2 regions of the Lysinibacillus sp. NPDC095746 genome follow, and region 2 is predicted to be linked to the other one. Evidence: predicted binding sites of a transcription regulator. Region 2 holds the regulator's gene; the other holds the start of a gene.

Region 1 (10,854 bases), on a different contig from region 2:
TAATCATTGTCATCGCAAAGGAGATAAACATAATGTCCATCCCTTCCAACGTTAAACCAGCTACTGAAGCTACCACTGTTTTCTTACGATAATCCATCTTTACAATCCTCCAGTTTCTTGTTGATAAAAAGCTCTTTTTGAGGGAATGGATTATACAATTCTTGTCCATTCTCTTTTGAAGCCTCACGGGACTCCATTAAAAGAGGTTGAATGCAAAATAAAAGCCCTCCTGTCACAGAGGACAAAAGGGCATGCCAAATCAAAGATATTATTAGCCTTAAAATATCAAGTAGCCCTTTTCAGCCTCTCTGGACCGTATTAAAGGAAATTTATTTCGTTCTTTTATGTTGTTCTACATTTTATAAGTTTATTATAAAAAAAGCAATGCTTTATAGTAGAAAAAATTACCTTCTAGTTAGATAGGAGGCCATTTTCATCTATAAAAAAAAAGTCTTCAGACTGTACAACAGTATACCCATAGCGCTCCAAGTTTTCTTGAATAAGCGCACTTAATTCAGTATCGTCTTCAATAAGCATAAGTTTGTACATCGTTAATTCTCCTTTTGGGCAATGGGTAACAGGCTATTTTAGAAAGAGTTATTTAAAGCACTCAAAATATTATTACATATAATACCATTTTATGATATATAATGTATAGATATCGCATAGCAACCTTCTAAACTGCGAAATCCCATACTACGAGGAGGATTATTTTGGGCCAATCATCAACAGAAATTTTCATACGTAATTTCGAACATGGAGACATGCCTTTACTTAGAGAATTGTACCAATCTGTAACAGCAAAAGAAAATGCGACATTTTGGTGGGTCGGAGACGAAGATAATTGGCGTAACGTTTATTGCGCATTTGAAAATGGGAAAATGGTCGCTAAGGGGCAAGTTAGCATCATTAACGTTGTACCCCCCGGTCGTTCAATAGAGAATAACCACTCAATATACGTTAATCTTAAAACCATTTCTGACAGAGAACATGACATTGCTCTGCTCGATAAAGTCTATCAATATCTTTTTACAAGAGCACAACAATTAAAGGAAACTTTGCCTAAAGAATATGGAACAATTCTTTGCGTTGGTAACGACTCAGAAGAAACTGCAAACAATCAGTTTTTTATCCAAAAAGGCTACCTCCCTTTAAATAGCCTATATCGTATGAATCGTGATTTGAATAAACCTATTCCTGCATTAACATTACAAGAAGAATTTCAATTCTCACACTGGAAGATGGAGACATCTAGCGAGGAAAGAGATTATCTCGATATAGAAGCCGAAATTTGGCCAGACACTCCACTTGGTCTAAATAGATTATCTGAATACAAGAACAACAAGCTATGGACATCCATGGTCATATGTCAAACAGACGTTATAATTGGCGGACTGATGGCATGGCAAGAAGAAGACTACGGTGTAATAGAGGACGTTTTTGTTCGTGAACCATGGAGAAAGCGAGGTATAGCCAAGTATTTACTTACACAGGCTTTAAAATATCTTAAATCTCATCAGTTACAAAATGCTACTCTCATGGTATTAACTACAAATAAGTCAGCTTTATCTCTATACGAATCTGTTGGCTTTTATACGGATAAAGAAGAGATAAGATACTTTACAAAACTGAATTAGGCAACAAAAAAGAGGGGTTCTTTTCCCCTCTTTGTTATCTACCGTTCATCATCATCAACATTATTTGATTCAAAGTTATCAAGCAACGCACGCACTTCATCTGTTGACTTCGTGTTCATCAATTGATTTCTTAATTCACCAGCTCCACGGAAACCTTTAACATAAATTTTGAAAAAGCGATGAAGCCCAGAGATTGAACGTGGTAGTACTTCTGCATATTGATCTTGAAGATCAAGCTGCAGTCTTAAAAGATCAAGATACTCTTTACTACTATGCTCTTTCGGCTCTTTTTCAAAAGCAAATGGATTTTTAAAAATACCTCGCCCAATCATAACGCCATCAATACCATATTGTTCAGCAAGCTGTTGCCCAGTTTGACGGTCCGGAATGTCTCCATTGATTGTTAGCAACGTATTTGGTGCAATACGGTCACGCAATTTTTTGATTTCCGGAATTAGCTCCCAATGCGCATCTACTTGGCTCATTTCCTTTCTTGTACGCAAATGAATAGAAAGGTTCGCAATATCCTGCTTTAAAATATGCGTTAGCCACTCCTCCCACTCATCTACCTCTTTAAAGCCAAGTCGTGTTTTCACGCTGACAGGTAGTCCTCCTGCTTTTGCTGCTTGAATAAGCTCTGCCGCAACGTCTGGACGCAGAATAAGGCCACTACCTTTCCCTCTCGATGCCACATTCGGTACAGGACAACCCATATTAATATCGATGCCTTTAAAGCCTAGCTCCGCCATACCAATACTCATTTGACGAAAATATTCGGGATTATCCCCCCAAATATGTGCCACCATTGGCTGTTCATCTTCTGTAAAAATTAAACGACCACGCACACTTTTCATACCCTCTGGATGACAATAGCTATCCGAGTTTGTAAACTCTGTGAAAAATACGTCCGGTCGACCGGCTTCACTTACTACATGACGAAAAACAACATCCGTCACATCTTCCATTGGTGCAAGTACAAAAAATGGTCGCGGTAAGTCACGCCAAAAATTATCTATCATGTCAAACTCAAATCCTCTCAACTTCAAGCTCTCGATCAAAATATATGAAGCCAAATGTTCTACTTCTTTTACACTTATATCATGCTCAATAACTGATTATCAAACACAAATACATTTGGCATTTATAATTTGTGAAAGTCGGTAATGTTTATTTTCATTCACATATATCAAAAGTAACCTCTTCTATTCAAGCATAAAATTCAACCAAAACCCTTCCATGCTTACACAAAAAGGATGGAATATTCACTCCATCCTTTCAGAGTTCTATCATTTACTAATCAATCACCCGAGCAACATCCCTACCACAAGTCTTGCATTTCCCCTTCAATACAGGGGCATATTCTCCCTCTTGTATCGTGTACTTCACAATTGTCGTTACACCACAATTGCCACAAAATACGTTTTTCACGAGCATTTCTCTAATATCTTTCGGGATTGAGAGCCATTTTTTTGCTGCGTCCATTATGATCACTCCTTTAGAGTTAGTTCCGTAACAACCTCCACATGCGTCGAATGTGGGAACATATCTACAGGTTGAATCTCCTGCGTTTGATAGCCTCCATTCTCTAAAATTCGAAGGTCACGTGCTAATGTAGCTGGGTTACAGGACACATACACAACACGCTTAGGACGTTGCTCTAAAATCGTCTGAAGAAGAGCCTCATCGCAGCCTTTGCGTGGTGGGTCAACTACTAAAACGTCCGCTTCTTTACCTTCCTTATACCAGCGTGGAATAACTTCCTCTGCTGGCCCAGCCTCGAAATACGTGTTCGTAAAGCCATTTAGTGCTGCATTGCGTTTTGCATCTTCAATCGCTTGTGGGACAATTTCAACCCCCATAACAGCCTTTGCTTTTTGTGCAAGGAATAAAGAAATTGTGCCGATACCACAGTATGCATCAATTACTCGTTCATCACCCTGCAAGTTAGCGTAGTCTAATGCTTGTTTGTATAGAACTTCCGTTTGCTCAGGGTTTACTTGGTAAAATGAACGGGCTGAAATTTCAAAGCGAACATCGCCAATTGTATCAATAATAACGTCCTTGCCCCACAGATTTACGGTTGCATCACCGAAAATAACGTTCGTTTTGTCGCTATTAACGTTTTGCATAATGGATGTAACATTCGGGACAAGCTTCTGGATTGTCGCAACAGCGGCTTCTTTTTGCGGGAATTTTTTCTTTTTAGTTACGACAACAACCATCACTTCACCAGTTGCTCGTGCTTTACGAATAACTACGTGGCGTAGCATTCCCTCATGTGTTTGCTCGTTGTATGGTCGAATACCGATTGCCGCTAATTCCTTTTTCAAACCTGCAAGAATAGCGTCCGCTTCTCCAGTCTGAATTAAGCATCGCTCCATATCCACAATACTATGAGACTTCGTTTTGTAGAAACCAGCAATTGCTTGTCCTGCTTCATTTGAGGAGAAAGGTATTTGCGCTTTATTACGATAATGCCAAGGCTCTTCCATGCCCTTCACTGGTAGAACAGGCGCGTTAATTTTACCAATGCGCTGCATGACATTACGCACCATGTTTTCTTTCCATTTTAACTGTCCTTCATAAGACAGGTGCTGTAATTGGCAGCCGCCACATTGTTTGAAATATTCACAAGGCGCATCTACACGATCTGATGATGGCTCGAGAATTTCTACGACCTTCGCAAAGCCATAGTTTTTTAACGTTTTTACAACATGTATTTCCGCCGTTTCACTAGGAAGTGCACCTTGGATAAATAATGGATAGCCATCGACCTTTGCGACGCCATTGCCATCATGTGTTAAATCTTCTATATAAACTGTTAGTCGGTCATTCTTTTTCACGGGTGCTGACATTCGTACATCCTCCATTTCAATCTCTTTATTGTAGCATGTTGAGGCGGATGAAAAAAGAACAAGGCTTCATATTAACGGCTCAAATGTGGTCGACTCCTCTTCTAACTGATCAGAAATCACTTCAAACTGATCACCTTTACACGAGTAGAAAAAAGAGCCGCTATTCGCGACTCTTCCCCTCTTTCCTTACTGTATGGTAATCTCTAGGTGCCCACCAGAAAGCAGCAACTACACCTAGGATGACGACTATAAATGGTGCATAAAAAATCAAAAAGCTTGTCATAGTTGTATCCCTCCTATGCGTGATTATCTTCTTTTCCTGTCACATAATTTTTGTTAAAAAGGAATAATTTCAACAGCAAGAACAGTGATGGAATAAGCAGACATAGTCCCAAAATAAACGCAATGACGAGTGCAATCGCCATTTGTGTGCTTGTAAAGCTATCGTAAATTGTTAAATACGGATACAGCAAATATGGGTATTGAGCAATTCCATATGCAAAGAATGCCACTGCAAATTGGGCAATCAATAAACTAACCGCAAGACCGTAATTTTTTCGCATCCATAGTAACACTACAGTAATAATAAATAGCACGGCAGATATGGCAAACATCCACCATAAATTAACTAGGTTATTGTAACTTTCAGGGTTAATGAATTTCATTTCGTACATAATGCCGAGCGCACTCACCATTAATGGTATCGCCCAAGCAAGTGCGTATTTTCGCATTAAATTTGTAGCTTCTCGATCCTTAGCTTTATGTGCATACCAAGTTAAAAACACAGCTGAAATATACAGTACCGCTGCAATGCTTAGCACGACAATACTCCAAGCAAACGGGCTCGTATACAACGTCCAATAATTCAAGAACGGTTGCCCGTCAGCAATATCAACATAGCCGCCAGCAGCAATCGCAAATACAACAGAGAGTGAGGCTGGAATAAGTAAGCCTGCTATGCCATACGTCAACGTGTAACCAATATGCCCACGTGCGCCATATGATTCAAATGCATAATAGGAGCCTCGTATTGCAAGAAGCACTAGCGAAATACTAACTGGAACAAGTAAAATCGTTCCATAATAGAAAGCTGTTTGTGGGAAAAATCCAACAATCCCAACAAAGAAGAATACTAAAAAGACATTGGTTACTTCCCAAACTGGTGATAAATAACGTTTAATAATATTTGTTAAAATATGATTTTTTCCGATTAGTAGGCTGTAGGCATTAAAAAAGCCTGCACCAAAATCGATTGAAGCTACAATGACATAACCAAATAGGAAAATCCATAAAACTGAAATACCTAAAATCTCTAATGTCATAGGATGTCACCGCCTTTTTCAGCATGGCGATCTTCTAACTCTCGCTCAATTGGATTCTTTTTGAACATACGAATTAAAACGACCATACTTCCTACTCCTAATACGGCATACACACCTGTAAACAACAGCATCATTAAATCTACATGGTCACTCGTCGTGGCCCCTTCTGGTGTTCGCATTAATCCATATAAGATCCAAGGCTGTCGTCCAACTTCAGCAAGCCACCATCCTGCTTCAATCGCAATAATAGAAAGTGGTCCACCTGCAACAACAATCCATCTAAACCAACGTGAATGAATAAACTGCCAATCACGTGCTTTCCCGCATACATAAACCAGTGAAACGAGTGCCATAAACATGCCGATAAACACCATGAGATTAAAAAGGTAATGGATATATAGTGGTGGTCGATCTTCTTCTGCAAATTGATCTAAGCCAATTACCTCTGCATTTGGATTATTATGTGCTAAAACACTCAAAGCATAAGGTACTTTAATAGCATATTTTACTTCTTCCCCTTCTAATACACCAAATAGTATAAGGGAAGCTTTGTCTGCCGTTTCAAAATGCCACTCAGCCGCAGCTAGTTTTTCTGGCTGATACTCCGCTAAATATTTTCCTGAAAAGTCTCCAATAATTGCTGAAGCAATGGAGAAAATCAGACCAATCTTCATAAGTAGTAATAAAGATTTTTTATGATATATATGCTTAGAGCCTCTAAGCATACGATATCCTGCAATTGCTGCTAACACAAATGCGGATGTCATATAGGCTGTAACGAGAACATGCGCTACCTTTGTCGGCATTGCTGGATTAAACATTGCTAAAAATGGTTGAATATTCACTAGCTGGCCGTCCACAATATCAAATCCTTGTGGCGCATTCATAAACGCATTGACAATTGTTATAAACACAGCTGACATCGATGCACCGACAGCAACTGGGATTAACAGTAGCATATGCTTCTTCTGACTATCGAAGCGATCCCAAGTATATAGGTAGATGCCTAAAAAGATGGCTTCAAAGAAAAATGCGAACGTTTCCATGAAAAGTGGTAAGGCAATTGTCTGACCAGCAAGCTGCATGAAATTCGGCCATAGTAAGGATAACTGTAAGCCAATTGCTGTCCCTGTGACGACTCCAACTGCAACCGTAATAACAAAACCTCGTGCCCAACGTCTTGCCATTAAAATATAGTGCTCATCATTCTTTTTATACCCAGTCCATTGTGCGATCATAATCATTAACGGGACACCAACACCAATCGTTGCATAAATAATATGGAAGGATAAAGTTAGTTCCGTTAATGCTCTACTCCAAAAGACTGCTGATTCATTCACCATGTCATTGCCCCCCTAACCTCCAAATATTCTTCCAAGTATGGAAAGTAGCATAATAATTGCAACACCAAAGCTTAGCCAAATGAGCTTTCTTTCCTGTGATTTATACAAAGGCAACACTTCCTTTCCCTTATCTCTACCCCATTTTCCACTATTGCAACGAAAAAAACCTTTATAATGGACCGGAATTTCGGCCTATTATAAAGGTTTCAAATTTTGTTCAAGTAATATACGCACATTTGCCAAACATTTTTCTTAATTCATTCACAATACCAATTAAAGGATGAAAATATTCATATATATGGAGATGAATCCATTAATATGAATCATCATCATAACATGTGTTTGATTTTCGTTCCGGCTGCACGCTTTGCTGGGGGGCGTCCAGCCACTTAACAAAAGTCATCCCCAACTTTTGGTGATAAGGCTCTCACCTTAAATTAAGCAGTGATCTTCATATGTTTATTACATACGGTCTTCTTCACGAATATCTGCTAGTGGAACAAAAATCTCAATATGGCGCTTTAAGTTTTCAAATGTAGCAGGCGCATCCCCACCGTACTCACCATCTAAGTTTAAATGAATTTCATCTTCAGTAGATACTTTTACAACACTTGCCTTTTTATAAATTACACGATCATCATTTAAATGCTCGCCTCTTAATGCCATTGCAGCAAGCTGAATAAATTCAGGTAAGCTTACTTTTTTCAATACTAATAAAGTAAAGTAGCCATCATTAATACTTGCATCAGGTGCTAGCTTTTCAAAGCCACCCACTGAATTTGTTAAGCCGCATAAAAACATCATGGCATCCCCATCAAACACTTCGCCATCATATTCGATACGCATATGAGAAGCTTTAATTGATGGGATCATTTCTACTGCTTTTAAGTAATAAGCTAGCTGTCCTAGCATTGTTTTCATTTTACTTGGCACTTCATAAGTTAACTCTGTAATACGTCCGCCAGCGGCAATATTAATGAAATAGCGTTCCCCATTTAATAAACCAACATCAACCGGCAACGTTTCGCCTTTAATAATGATGTCAACTGCAGCTTCAATATTTCGTGGAATATGCACGGCACGGGCAAAGTCATTCGTAGTGCCCATCGGAATTAAACCTACTTTCGGGCGGTTCTCAAATGAACTCACACCTGAAACAACTTCATTTAATGTGCCATCTCCACCAACTGCAATGATGATATCAAAGCCACGTTCAACTGCATTTTTTGCTGCAATGGTTGCATCGCCTTCACAAGTTGTTGCGTGACAAGATGTCTCATAGCCCGCTACCTCTAATTTTGCCAATACTTCTGGTAAATGCTTTTTAAACACTTCACGCCCAGATGTAGGATTATAAATGATTCTTGCTCGTTTCATAACATACCTTCTTTGCTTCATAAGATTCTATTTCTTTCAACGAACTATTCGTTTAAATGTTGCATTAAGCTTTCAATAGTCAACAAAAGTAAGGCATGTCCTTATTTTCTGATATGCAGCCTTACGATTTATAATTATTGTAATGCAGCTGTTACTTGCTTTTTGAAATCCTCATAGACAAATGTCCAATATGCTTTATTCGTAATATTCTCGTCACGAATTTCAGCATATAGTGCTTTTTGTGCATCTTCAAATGTAGGATCTTCTTTATCAGGTAAAGTAGCTCGCTTACTCACTACTAGTTCCTGTAATTCTGGTGCACGCGGTCCCCATTTTCCAACAACCTGCCCTGCATCATCTAATAAAATATAAATCGGAATTGCACGGCCACCGTTTGTTAAATAGCGATCAATTAAATCTGTATCAGCATCACGTAATACTGCGCGCATATCTAACCCTGCTGCCTCTGCAACTCGACGAATAACTGGATTGTTTAACATGGCGTCCCCGCACCAATCCTCAGTAATTGTTAAAATTTTTGGTTGCTTGTCCTTTAGTAGTTCGATAAAACCATCGTTTAATGGCACTTCGAAGCCATCATAAATACGGAAGCTTTCCTCTTTTAACGTCGTCATATTATCCATATATTGTTGAATCGAAATCGCATCATCGAAATATTGTTGTTCAGTTTTCATTGATTGACCTCCTAAAGCTATATCATGTTCTATACTATATTTTGCTATGAATACTCTTTGAAGACAACTATTAAGTGTTAATTTGGTATTTTTTAGTGTCGATTTACAGCAAATATCGTTTTACTTGGTAAGGCATTTATCTTTGTATAGATACCCTAAAGAGTCTTTTGTATGTATATTTTTTAAAATAAAAAGCCAAGAAAACGAATTTGCTCTCTTGGCCTTCTATAATAATTGCAATTAACGTTTTGCAATTTCTTGTTGTAATAATTTATTGACCATTGGTGGGTTCGCTTGACCTTTAGTAGCTTTCATAATTTGACCAACTAAGAAGCCGATAGCGCGATCCTTACCGTTTTTGAAGTCTTCGATTGATTGTGCATTGTTGTCTAGAACTTCTGTAACGATAGCAAGTAATGCACCTTCATCAGAAATTTGAACTAAACCTTTTGCCTTAACGATTTCTGCTGCGGAACCACCATTTTCTACTAATTCAGCAAATACTTTTTTACCGATTTTAGAAGAAATAGTTCCGTCAGTGATTAATTTCACCATTTCCGCAAGGTTTTCTGGCGTTAATGCAGTATCTTTAAGGTCTTTTTGTTCTGCATTTAAGTATGCAGAAACATCACCCATAAGCCAGTTTGCTGAAAGCTTTGCATCTGCACCTTTAGCTACCATAGCCTCGAAGAAGTCTGAGATTTCTTTTGAAATAACAAGAACTCCTGCATCATATGGTGTTAAGCCTAATTCATCAGCATAGCGTTTTTTACGAGCATCTGGAAGCTCAGGAATTTCTGATTTTACTCGCTCTAACCATTCATCAGAGATCGATAGACGAACTAAGTCTGGCTCCGGGAAGTAGCGGTAATCGTCAGTTCCTTCTTTTACACGCATAAGAATTGTTTTACCTGTTTTTTCATCGAAGCGACGAGTTTCTTGCTCAATTACCCCACCTGAAAGAAGAACATCAGCTTGGCGTAATTCCTCGTGCTCTATACCACGGCGAACATAGTTGAAAGAGTTAAGGTTTTTAAGCTCTGTCTTTGTACCAAATTCTTCTTGACCATATGGACGAATAGAAATGTTGGCGTCACAACGTAGTGAACCTTCTTCCATTTTACAGTCAGAGACATCTGTATATTGGATAATTGATTTTAATTTTTCTAAGTAAGCATACGCTTCGTTTGCTGTACGAATATCTGGCTCAGAAACGATTTCTACAAGTGGTGTACCTTGACGGTTAAAGTCAACTAAAGAGTGGTCACCAGAGTGAGAAAGCTTCCCTGCATCTTCTTCCATATGAAGACGCGTAATACCGATACGCTTTGTATAACCGTCTACCTCGATATCAATCCAGCCGTTTTTACCGATTGGCTTATCGAATTGAGAAATTTGATAAGCTTTCGGATTATCTGGATAGAAGTAGTTTTTACGGTCAAATTTTGTTTCTTGTTCGATTTCCATGTTAAGTGCAAGTGCTGCACGCATTGCGAAATCAACAACATTTTTATTTAGTACTGGTAGAACACCAGGATAACCTAAATCGATTACTGTAGTATTTGTATTTGGTTCAGCACCGAAATGAGCTGGTGCTGATGAGAAGATTTTTGAGTTCGTTTTTA
Region 2 (10,854 bases):
TGCTGCACGAGTTGAGTTCAGAGCATCTTCAATGCGTAGTTTGCGTTCTTTTAGTTCTGTTTCTGTTGCAGCACCAACTTTGATTACTGCTACACCACCTGCTAATTTTGCAAGGCGTTCTTGTAGTTTTTCTTTATCGAATTCTGAAGTTGTTTCAGCAAGCTGAGCACGGATTTGACCAATACGGCCTTCGATTGCATCTGCACCGCCAACACCTTCTACGATTGTTGTATTGTCTTTTGTAACAACAACTTTCGCAGCGCGACCAAGTGATGTAATATCAGCTGATTTAAGGTCTAAGCCTAATTCTTCTGTAATTACTTGACCACCTGTTAAAATTGCGATATCTTCAAGCATTGCTTTACGACGGTCACCAAATCCTGGCGCTTTAACCGCTACAGCATTGAATGTACCACGAAGCTTGTTCACTACAAGTGTTGCAAGAGCTTCACCTTCAACATCTTCAGCGATGATTAATAGTGGACGACCTTGTTGTACCACTTGTTCCAATAATGGTAATACTTCTTGAATGTTTGTAATTTTTTTATCAGTAATTAAAATGTATGGGTTATCTAATACCGCTTCCATTTTATCTGTATCTGTTACCATGTAGTGTGATGCATAACCACGGTCGAATTGCATACCTTCAACTACATCAAGCTCTGTTGTGAAGCCTTTAGATTCTTCAATTGTGATAACACCATCGTTACCCACACGTTCCATTGCTTCTGCAATTAATTGTCCTACTTCATCATCAGCAGCAGAGATTGCCGCAACTTGTGCGATTTCTTCTTTGTTGCTAACTGGACGAGAAATAGCGTGTAATTCTGTAAGGGCTGCTGCAACTGCTTTATCGATCCCTTTACGAATGCCTACAGGGTTTGCACCAGCTGTAACGTTTTTCAAGCCTTCACGAATAATTGCTTGTGCTAATACTGTTGCAGTTGTTGTACCGTCACCAGCGATTTCATTTGTTTTAGAAGCAACTTCTGCTACTAATTTTGCCCCCATGTTTTCGAATGGGTTTTCTAACTCGATTTCTTTTGCAATTGTTACACCATCGTTTGTAATAAGTGGTGAACCGAATTTTTTTTCTAAAACTACGTTACGACCTTTAGGCCCTAATGTAATTTTTACTGCGTTTGCTAATTTATCTACACCTTGTAACATTAATGAACGAGCGTCTTCTGAGAATTTAATATCTTTTGCCATTTGAATTTACCCTCCTGAAATGGAATATTCGTTAAGCTTCATCAATATATTTATAAGAAATTTTCGCCATACAGTCATTGCCATCTATCTGTGACAATTACTAGGCATTTACTTTCAAAGGGATTATCACTAAAACGTGTATGGTTGATTTTCGTTCCGACTGGGCACACTTCACTCGTGTTGCTCGCACCGGGGTCTAAAATCTATATAGCTGATCCCCTAGGAGTCGCCCAGCCTCCACTTCAATCAACTTATAAAATGTGATGAATCTTTAAAAGTTTTAATTTATTCAATAATTGCAAGAATATCGCTTTCGCGTAAAATTAGGTATTCATTACCTTCATATTTAACTTCTGTACCAGAGTATTTAGAGAAAATAATGCGGTCGTCAACTTTTACGTCAAGCTCTACACGTTGCCCGTTCTCTAAAATGCGACCCGTCCCAACTGCTACAACTTTACCTTCTTGCGGTTTTTCTTTTGCAGAGTCTGGCAGTACAATACCGAATGCAGATTTTTCTTCTACCTCGATTAGTTCGATTACAATACGATCTCCTAGTGGTCTTAACAAGTGAAACAACCTCCTATAATTAATTATATACTTGAAAGTTTATTAGCACTCTATCTAGTCGAGTGCTAATACAATTATTATGATAATCAATCACACTTTTTTTTGCAAGTCAGAACTTCGAAAAATTTTGTTTTCTTTCCATATTCCTCTACAATAGAAAGGTAGCATAATGAATGGAAAGGATTTTGACTGTGAACAATTCTCAAAAAATAAATAAACATAAAAAAACAGCTCTTTATGTTTTACTGATCTATATCCTCATGCAAATTTCGGGGATCTTACTGGCAAAACCGTTTCACAAGCTTGTTATGAGTACAACTGGTTTACCTAGTGGGCAAGCTGCTCCCCTTACTCAAGGCTGGTATATTGCACTTAGCTTTGCCATTGCGTTAATTTTAAGCTTAATCCTTACATCCCGCGATAAAGCGTTTTGGGATATTTATAAAGGGAAGAAAGAGACTATACCACTGTCAATTATGTGGGGAATTATCGGTTTCTTCTTAGTTTTCTTCGGCCAAATGATTGGCGCAGCTATCGAAATGGCTATATTCGGTATCCAAGGTGGCTCGCAAAATACAGCTGATATTGTAGCTATTGCAAAAGGTGCCCCTATTGCGATATTAGCGATTGTTGTTTTTGGACCAATATTAGAAGAGTTTGTCTTCCGTCGTGTTATTTTCGGATCGCTTGTCCAAACAACTAATTTCTGGATTGCCGGTATAGTAAGCGCCATTTTCTTTGCTCTTATTCATATGGACTTCTCACACATCTTGCTTTATACAATTTGCGGATTGATTTTTGCCTTCTTATACCACAAAACAAAACGCATTTGGACGTCCATTATCGCCCACGTCATGCTGAATGGTTTTGTGACGCTTGTACAATTGTATGCTGAACCACTGCAAAAGTTTCTTGAACAACTAGAAAAAATGCAATAAAAATTAGTGAAATTTTTGCATACCGCTGATTTCTAGTTGAGCCTAGCTATTTATAACGACGAAAAAGCTCGATGCTGCTAATTGGCATCGAGCTTCTATTATTATTGATTTAATTCTTCGATTTGACGTCGTTGCTGTTCAAGTGCCTCTTCGACCTGGCGTTTTTGCTCAGCTTCTTGCTCTTCCTTCATTCGCATTTCTTCTGATTTTAAGTATTTCTTATAGCCAACACGGGAAATCATAATACTAATTTCATAAAGAATGAATAACGGTACTGAAACCATTAAGTGTGAAGCTAATTCAGGCGGTGCGATTAAAGCAGCACATACAAATAAACCAAAGTATGAATACTTACGAATACGAATTAGTAGCTCAGGAGATAAAATTCCAATGCGTGAAAAGAACAAGACTACTATCGGCAATTGGAAAAGGAAACCAAAGGGTATTGTAAGCTTAAATAAAAACGAAAAATATTCATGTATGCCAATCGTTTGTTGAATCTCCAATTCGTTTGATAAATTCATCATAAACTTTATGACATAAGGGAATAGTAAAAAATATGAAAAGGACAATCCTGCTAAAAATAATAAAAATGAATACGGTATATAGCTTAAGGTTGCTTTTCGTTCTACGTCCCTAAGTCCCGGGCTAATAAAAGCCCACAATTGGTACATCAATACCGGCGAAGATAGGATAAACGATATTAAAAAAATAACTTGGATATAAATTGCCAGTGGTGTTACTACATCAAATGCATGGAGTTCTATATTGTAATTCGCTCCAGTACTTTGAAGGTATTTAACAAGCGGCTTTGCAACAAAAAAGCCAGCAACCATAGCAAGAACAAAGAAAACGGCAACAATGAAAAGCCGTTTTCTTAATTCTTCTATATGTTCAATGACAGTTAGATCTTTTGGATTCATTCCTCAAACATCCTAACTTTACTTATCTAGTTCTTTCTTCTTCTTGTCATCATCATCTTCGTCGGCTAATCCTTTTGTAGCATTTTTGAATTCACGTAATGTTGAACCAAATGCTTTACCAAGCTCTGGTAACTTCTTAGGACCAAAAATTAGTAATGCGACAATTCCGATAATAATGAGGCTCATTGGACCTATTGGACCCATTACAGCCACCTCCTCTTTATATCCATCATTTTAACGCATATTTCGCCATTTTGCTAACTAATAATATGTGAAAGTTTTTCGTCATTCTCACATTTTATCTCATATTCGGTACAAATAACATTCACTGAAAGAAGTTAAATTATGTACAATTATCACTCTTCCTGATTACGAATTAAATAAATGAGTGCCTGTAATTCTACTGACAAATCGATTGTTAAAAGTTGCATTTTATCAGGTACAGTAATACGCTCTGGCGTAAAGTTTAAAATTCCTTTTGCGTTCATCACTGCTAATCTATCAGCCATTTTCTGTGCAGAGCGTGGTGAAACTGTTAAAATTGCAAGCTCCGCTCCATATTCTGCATACTTTTCTTCCAATAAATCAGGATGAAAAACAGGAATATTGCTAATCATCTTCCCTTCCTTCGGGGCCTTTGAGTCAAATGCCACAACGATATGGGTATTATGATTTTTTTGGAAATTATATTTTAATAAAGCACTACCTAAGTTCCCTACACCAATTAACGCTACTTTTGTGGCTTCATGTTGATCGAGCGTTTGACTAAAGAATTTTAAGAGATGCTGCACATCATAGCCATATCCCTTTTTCCCAAGAGCACCGAAATAAGAAAAATCACGGCGAATAGTTGCAGAATCAATTTTCATTGCTTCACTCAGTTCCTTCGACGAAATACGTTCCATGCCTTCTTGTGCAAAGTTTTGGATAAATCGATAGTAAAGAGGAAGTCTTTTCGTAGTGGCTTGTGGAATTTTTAATTCTTGTTTCAAACTTTTTCCTCCTTATAATGTATCAAATTCTCTTTATAAGGATCATCACCAAAACGTGTGGTTTATTTCCGTTCCGAGGGGCGCTTTGCAGCTGACGCTTCGCTTTCGCACAGGCAAAACATTTGTTGCTGACGCTTCGCTTTCGCACAGGCAAAACATTTGTTGCTGACGCTTCGCTTTCGCTACAGAAAACATTCGTTGCTGCCGCTGCGTTAACACTACGCTTTCACACAGAAAAAATTCACTGCGCTGCAAGGTCTCGGTCCAACACGATGTTGGTCACGGAGGCGTTATGACAGGATGTGATGCTTTTAGCCTTCGTTCCTCTATCGCTGATCCCCGAGGAGTTGCCCAGTCGGAACGGGAATCAACTATTTATAGACGTTTTAACATAAGTCATCCACAACTTTTGGTGATGAACCATTTATGATACATGCTTAATATTTCTAAGTTTATACTATTCACTGGAGGATTTCTCTTTAGTTAATGGCGCTTTTACGCCACTAACTAAAGAGAAATCGTTTCAATCTTACATGACAGCTTGAAATAAGTAAAGCATCGACATTGCAAGGCAATCGCACATCTATTACACTAAGGTAGAATTGAGGTGTCAAGAATGATTGTTTTACAGGTCAATCAACTATATAAATCCTTTATTGCAGATGAAATTTTATGTGGCGTAAAATTAGAGGTTCAACATCGTGACCGCGTTGCATTAGTAGGTCGTAATGGTGCTGGTAAGTCCACTTTACTTAAAATAATCGCTGGTCAAATGTCCTATGACTCTGGCGATATTATTATCCCTAAAGGTATACAAATTGGGTATTTAGAGCAGCATGCTGGATTAAACTCAACATTGTCGATTTGGGATGAAATGATGACAATTTTTGAACCGCTTATTACCCAGGAACAGGCAATCCGATCATTAGAACAACAAATGGCCGACCCTGCTGTTTATGAAAATCCTACTTTATATGCAAAAATAATGTCTGAATACGATCATTTGCAGCATAATTTTAAGGATGCAGGTGGCTATCAATATGAATCTGATACACGTTCTGTGCTTCATGGCATGCAGTTCTATCCTAATGATTACGAAAAGCCAATTAGCTCACTCTCAGGGGGACAACGGACTCGGCTAGCGCTTGCTAAGCTTCTGTTAAGTAAACCTGATCTATTAATACTCGATGAGCCTACTAACCATTTAGATATTGATACCCTCTCTTGGTTGGAATCATATTTAAAAGGCTATGAAGGGGCTATCCTAATTGTTTCCCATGACCGCTACTTCTTAGACCAGGTTGTTTCTATTGTCTACGAAGTCTCTCGTCATCGCGTCACAAAATATACCGGCAATTATAGTGCCTATTTAGATGAAAAAGCGAAAAACTATGAGCGTGATTTGAAGCTTTATGAACGTCAGCAAGATGAAAAGGCCAAGCTTGAGGAATTTATTCAAAAAAACATTGCTCGTGCTTCTACTACTAAAATGGCACAAAGTCGTCGTAAAATGCTAGAACGAACAGAATGGATGGAATCCCCTGATGGTGATGAAAAATCAGCAAGCTTCGGTTTTACAATTGAGCGCCAAAGTGGAAACGATGTATTATCTATTGATGACTTAGCTATAGGTTATCGTGATAAGAAAATATCAAGCGGCATCACATTGCGCACTTTCCGAGAAGACCGTATTGCACTTGTTGGACCTAATGGTGTTGGTAAATCAACTTTATTAAAAACCATCGTCAAAGATTTACTACCACTCTCTGGAGAAATTCGCTATGGTACAAATGTTCAAATTGGTTATTACGATCAGGAGCAGGCCAAGCTATCGAGCAATAAAAGTGTGCTAAAAGAGCTATGGGATGAATGGCCTTTAATGAATGAAAAAGATATTCGCACGGTGCTAGGCCGTTTCTTATTCAGTGGAGATGATGTAGATAAAATTGTGTCATCTTTATCTGGTGGAGAAAAGGCTAGACTTGCATTAGCTAAGTTGATGATGCAAAAGGCAAATTTCTTAATTCTTGATGAGCCTACCAATCACTTAGACTTAGATAGTAAAGAGATACTAGAAAATGCACTGATCGATTATCCTGGAACGCTCTTATTTGTATCGCATGACCGGTATTTCATCAATCGAATCACTACTAAAGTAATTGAACTATCCGGTGATGGTTCCTTTGAGTACTTAGGTGACTATGATTATTATCTTGAAAAGAAACAAGAACTACTGGAAATAGCACAAATGAAGGCTGCCGCCCAACCGCAAGTACAAGCTGATGTATCCGAGAAGATCTCTACCTCTAAAATTGATAAAGAGGCTAAAAAACGGGAGCGCCAAATTAGACGCACGCTTGAGGAACTAGAAGGAAAAATGCAGCAAGTAAATCTTGAAATAGCTCGCTTAGAAGAAGCTCTTTGCGATCCTGAGATATTCACAGACCACGAAAAAATTACACAACTTCAAGAGGAATTATCAACTGCTAAGGAACAGTATGAGTTATTCGAAATGGAATGGCTCGAGCTAAGTGAAGAACTTGAAAATATTATTTTATAACATCCCTCTTGAGGTGGGATAAAACTTATAAAGCCATGTGCCTTGTCGCATGGCTTTTTACTTTACTCGCGTTGTTTTTTCATATATATTGGTCAAGTGCTATTTTTCGACAAAAAATGCCCACAACTTTATACACACTATAAATCTAGTAATACCAACATATCAACAGACTTTTCCACATTGTCCACAATTCAAAAATATTTTATTCACATTATTTTGTGCAAAATAGGCTACTATATATTGAATAATCACAAGTTATGCACAAGTTATCAACATTTTGTGCATAAGTACGGATGTTCGCTGTTTTATTTCTACCTTACCTGTGGATAATTTTCTGAAAAATTTGTCAACTAATCGGATTCAAATTTTCTTATAGACACTATTTTCTCAACAATTTTTTCACAAAAGCAAAAAGAGGTATTTTAGAATCAAATCTAAAACACCTCTTTTTCTATAATCAATTATGCCTCAGTCCGAAATCGGTTTTGTGCTTGGCCTGCAAGCGAAAGCGTAGTGCTAACGCAGCGGCAGCGACATAATGCAGGTAGTTAGCCATTATCGCAAGGTTGCGATGATTTTAGGCAAACATCCTTTATTAACTCCCTTCCGATTTCGTGACACCCAGAAAAAGTTATACCCAGGATTTTAACTCCATTCCAGGGCGACCGTTCATTGATAAATTGCCTCGAATACCGGCTTCAAACATAGGTGTTGCTGCAGCCCCAATCATAGCGGCATTATCTGTGCACAGCTTTAATGGCGGCACGAAAAATGGTATGTTTTCTTCAGCAAATACCATCTCAAGTGATGTACGCAAACCCTTATTTGCCGCTACACCACCCGCTGCGATAACCTGTTTCACGTTATATTCGCGAGCTGCCCGTAATGTTTTCGCCGTTAATACTTCAACTACGCTATCCTGAAACCCTTTGGCAACGGCAGTCGGACAAATTTTTTCACCGCGTTGGTCCATATTATGCTTATAATTAATAACCGCTGATTTCAAGCCGCTAAAACTAAAATCATAAGAATCTTCCTCTAACCACACTCTTGGGAAGGATACAGCCTCATCTCCCTCATGTGCTAACTTATCAATTCGCGGACCACCTGGATATGGTAAGTCTAAAACACGCGCAACCTTATCGTAAGCTTCACCAGCTGCATCATCTCTCGTCTCACCAATGACTTCAAAAGAGCCATGTTCCTTCATATAAACTAGCTCTGTATGGCCACCTGATACAACAAGTGCTAACAATGGGAAATCCATTGGCTGCACGAGTGCATTAGCATATATATGTCCAGCTATATGATGCACACCAACAATCGGTAAATTATTTGCAAACGCAAAGGCCTTCGCGGCATTAATCCCAATTAACAGTGCACCTACAAGACCAGGGCCCTCTGTAACTGCCACAGCATCTAAATCAGCTGGCTTCATATTTGCCTGTGCTAATGCTTCTTCTATAACTACTGTAATTTGCTCAACATGATGACGGGATGCAATTTCAGGTACAACCCCACCAAATCGTTTATGACTTTCTATTTGAGATGCAACTACATTTGAAACAATTTCAGAACCATTTCGAATAATCGCCGCTGCTGTTTCATCACAGCTCGATTCTATTGCTAATATCATTCGATCTTCCATCATAAATTCACCCACATGACAAGGGCATCCTCCCCGTTATCTGTATAATAGCCTTTACGTATACCGCCATCTTGGAAATCAAGCTTTCGATAAAGATTTTGAGCAACTGTATTTGTTACTCGTACCTCTAAACTCATGACTTCCATAGTATGCACTCTAGCAATACGCATTACCTCTCGCATTAATCCTTCACCAATGCCGCGACCTCGAGCAGCCTCTATAACGGCAACGTTTGTAATTTGCGCTGCGTCTATAACCATCCACATTCCGCAAAAACCAATAATGTTATTATCTTCATCTATAGCTAGCACATAATGTGCATACTGATTTTCATGCACTTCATAATAAAAAGAATCTAACGTCCATGGCGTAGGAAATGTAGCAAGCTCAATTTCATACACTGCTGGAACATCTTCAGATACCATTTTACGATATGTTACATTATTACTCATGTGCCTTCTCCTTTTGTTCCTTCAGCCAATTCGCCTCCGCCTCGGCAATACGTTTGTATTGCGGGACAAAATGATGAACTGCATCCACACTTGGTAGCTCCAATTTCGTCGCTAATCGAACTGTTTCACTTGCCCGTGGTAAGTCATTACTAAATGGTGTGCGCTGTGCATAATCACCTAGCACCTCTACGATTTTATGCCAAAAAACATCTACATCGACTCCCACAAATAAAACCGGTGCCTCGAATGCTTGTAAACGCTCTAACAAGCCATCTATATGATCGTGATAATCTTCTATAATTGTTTCAAGCTCACAACCTTTATAAACGGCCGTATAGACATTGCCTCTTCGCGCATCAAAAATAGGACAAATAAGCCCATCATATAGTGCTGCATTTGCGGCCAATGACTTTAAGCTAGATATTCCAACTAAAGGCTTTTTCAATGTCCATGCTAATGTTTTAGCAAGCGTCACACCTATTCGTACACCGGTATAAGAACCAGGTCCTTCTGATACAGCAATCGCATCCAACTCGCTTGGCTTTATGCCAGCATTGGCTAGCACTTCTTCAATAGCTGGCATAGCACCTGCTGAATGCGTTAATTTAATATTTTGTACAATCTCCGCGATTACTTTCCCATCTTTTATAACAGCAATAGAAAGTGGTGCATTCGCTGTTTCAATCCCTAACCAAATCATTTCATTAGCTCCTCACATAATGCCTCATATCGCTTCCCAAGTGGTGTTAATACAAATCGTCGTTGATTTTCTCCGATCCGGTAAATTTCTATTCCAAGACGCTCCTGTGGTAAATCCTGTTCAATCAAATGAGCCCACTCGATAACTGACACCGCATCACCATAAAATAGTTCGTCCCATCCAAGATCCTCATCGCTTTCTGCTAAACGATAAACATCTAAATGATTAAATGGTAATCGCCCCTCATATTGCTTAACAATCGTAAATGTCGGGCTATTGACTGTTCTCGTCACACCAAGTCCCTTCGCTAATGCTTTTGTAAATGTCGTCTTACCAGCGCCTAAATCACCCTCTAATGTAATTGTATCCTGGGCTTCTAGTAAGCTTGCTAGCTTCAACGCAAAATTCTCAGTATCATCAAGTGAATTCATTATTTTTTCATACATCATCTCTTTTTCCTCTCTTAGCTCCATTACTTCTAGTTTACCGAAACAAACGTAAATGTTCAAAACATCCAATGGATTTCAAAAAAACAATTACACCTTGGCGTAATTGTTGCAGCTTGTCGACAATAAATTGTAAATTTTGTATCAAATAAATAAAGTAGATTTTCACTCCAAGTTGATGCACATCATGAGGTGAGTCCTAAAAATGTAAATTAGCATTCGTCATTAGCCTGAAACAATTATGCCTAGTCATAATTATCGCTGACGATACTAATTTAGGTACTAAATAAAAATAAAACACGCTTATAAAAAAACGTGCTTATTTTTTATGCTCCTTTACCTCACTAACCTTTTTTTCAACCAATTTATCATCTTTAAATCGTACTATATAGGTTTTTGTCATAAGTATTTCA

What was found. Region 2 encodes Rex, which represses fermentation and respiration genes when NADH is low (regulators of the CRP and FNR family bind a similar motif). Its sites were predicted from a motif close to TTGTGAAATATTTCACAA; they were not measured.
Region 1: the regulator Rex is predicted to act here: its motif matches at 7,407-7,424, upstream of ACIQ7N_RS13785 (cytochrome ubiquinol oxidase subunit I).

Annotation. Positions count from the first base shown of each region.
Region 1 is NZ_JBIWGL010000017.1:28,530-39,383, reverse strand. It holds gene ACIQ7N_RS13825 (MFS transporter) at 1-97, opposite strand, end outside; gene ACIQ7N_RS13820 (response regulator) at 412-549, opposite strand; gene ACIQ7N_RS13815 (GNAT family N-acetyltransferase) at 765-1,637, shown strand; gene ACIQ7N_RS13810 (tRNA dihydrouridine synthase) at 1,676-2,656, opposite strand; gene ACIQ7N_RS13805 (hypothetical protein) at 2,931-3,119, opposite strand; gene rlmD (23S rRNA (uracil(1939)-C(5))-methyltransferase RlmD) at 3,125-4,492, opposite strand; gene cydS (cytochrome bd oxidase small subunit CydS family protein) at 4,653-4,775, opposite strand; gene ACIQ7N_RS13790 (cytochrome d ubiquinol oxidase subunit II) at 4,789-5,814, opposite strand; gene ACIQ7N_RS13785 (cytochrome ubiquinol oxidase subunit I) at 5,811-7,157, opposite strand; gene ACIQ7N_RS13780 (diacylglycerol kinase) at 7,620-8,534, opposite strand; gene ACIQ7N_RS13775 (thioredoxin family protein) at 8,669-9,229, opposite strand; gene gatB (Asp-tRNA(Asn)/Glu-tRNA(Gln) amidotransferase subunit GatB) at 9,470-10,854, opposite strand, start outside.
Region 2 is NZ_JBIWGL010000024.1:59,376-70,229, forward strand. It holds gene groL (chaperonin GroEL) at 1-1,212, opposite strand, end outside; gene groES (co-chaperone GroES) at 1,498-1,782, opposite strand; gene ACIQ7N_RS17350 (CPBP family intramembrane glutamic endopeptidase) at 1,956-2,720, shown strand; gene tatC (twin-arginine translocase subunit TatC) at 2,822-3,643, opposite strand; gene ACIQ7N_RS17360 (twin-arginine translocase TatA/TatE family subunit) at 3,662-3,847, opposite strand; gene ACIQ7N_RS17365 (redox-sensing transcriptional repressor Rex) at 4,000-4,635, opposite strand; gene ACIQ7N_RS17370 (ABC transporter ATP-binding protein) at 5,252-7,195, shown strand; gene tsaD (tRNA (adenosine(37)-N6)-threonylcarbamoyltransferase complex transferase subunit TsaD) at 7,827-8,843, opposite strand; gene rimI (ribosomal protein S18-alanine N-acetyltransferase) at 8,843-9,295, opposite strand; gene tsaB (tRNA (adenosine(37)-N6)-threonylcarbamoyltransferase complex dimerization subunit type 1 TsaB) at 9,288-9,995, opposite strand; gene tsaE (tRNA (adenosine(37)-N6)-threonylcarbamoyltransferase complex ATPase subunit type 1 TsaE) at 9,992-10,441, opposite strand; gene ACIQ7N_RS17395 (hypothetical protein) at 10,761-10,854, opposite strand, start outside.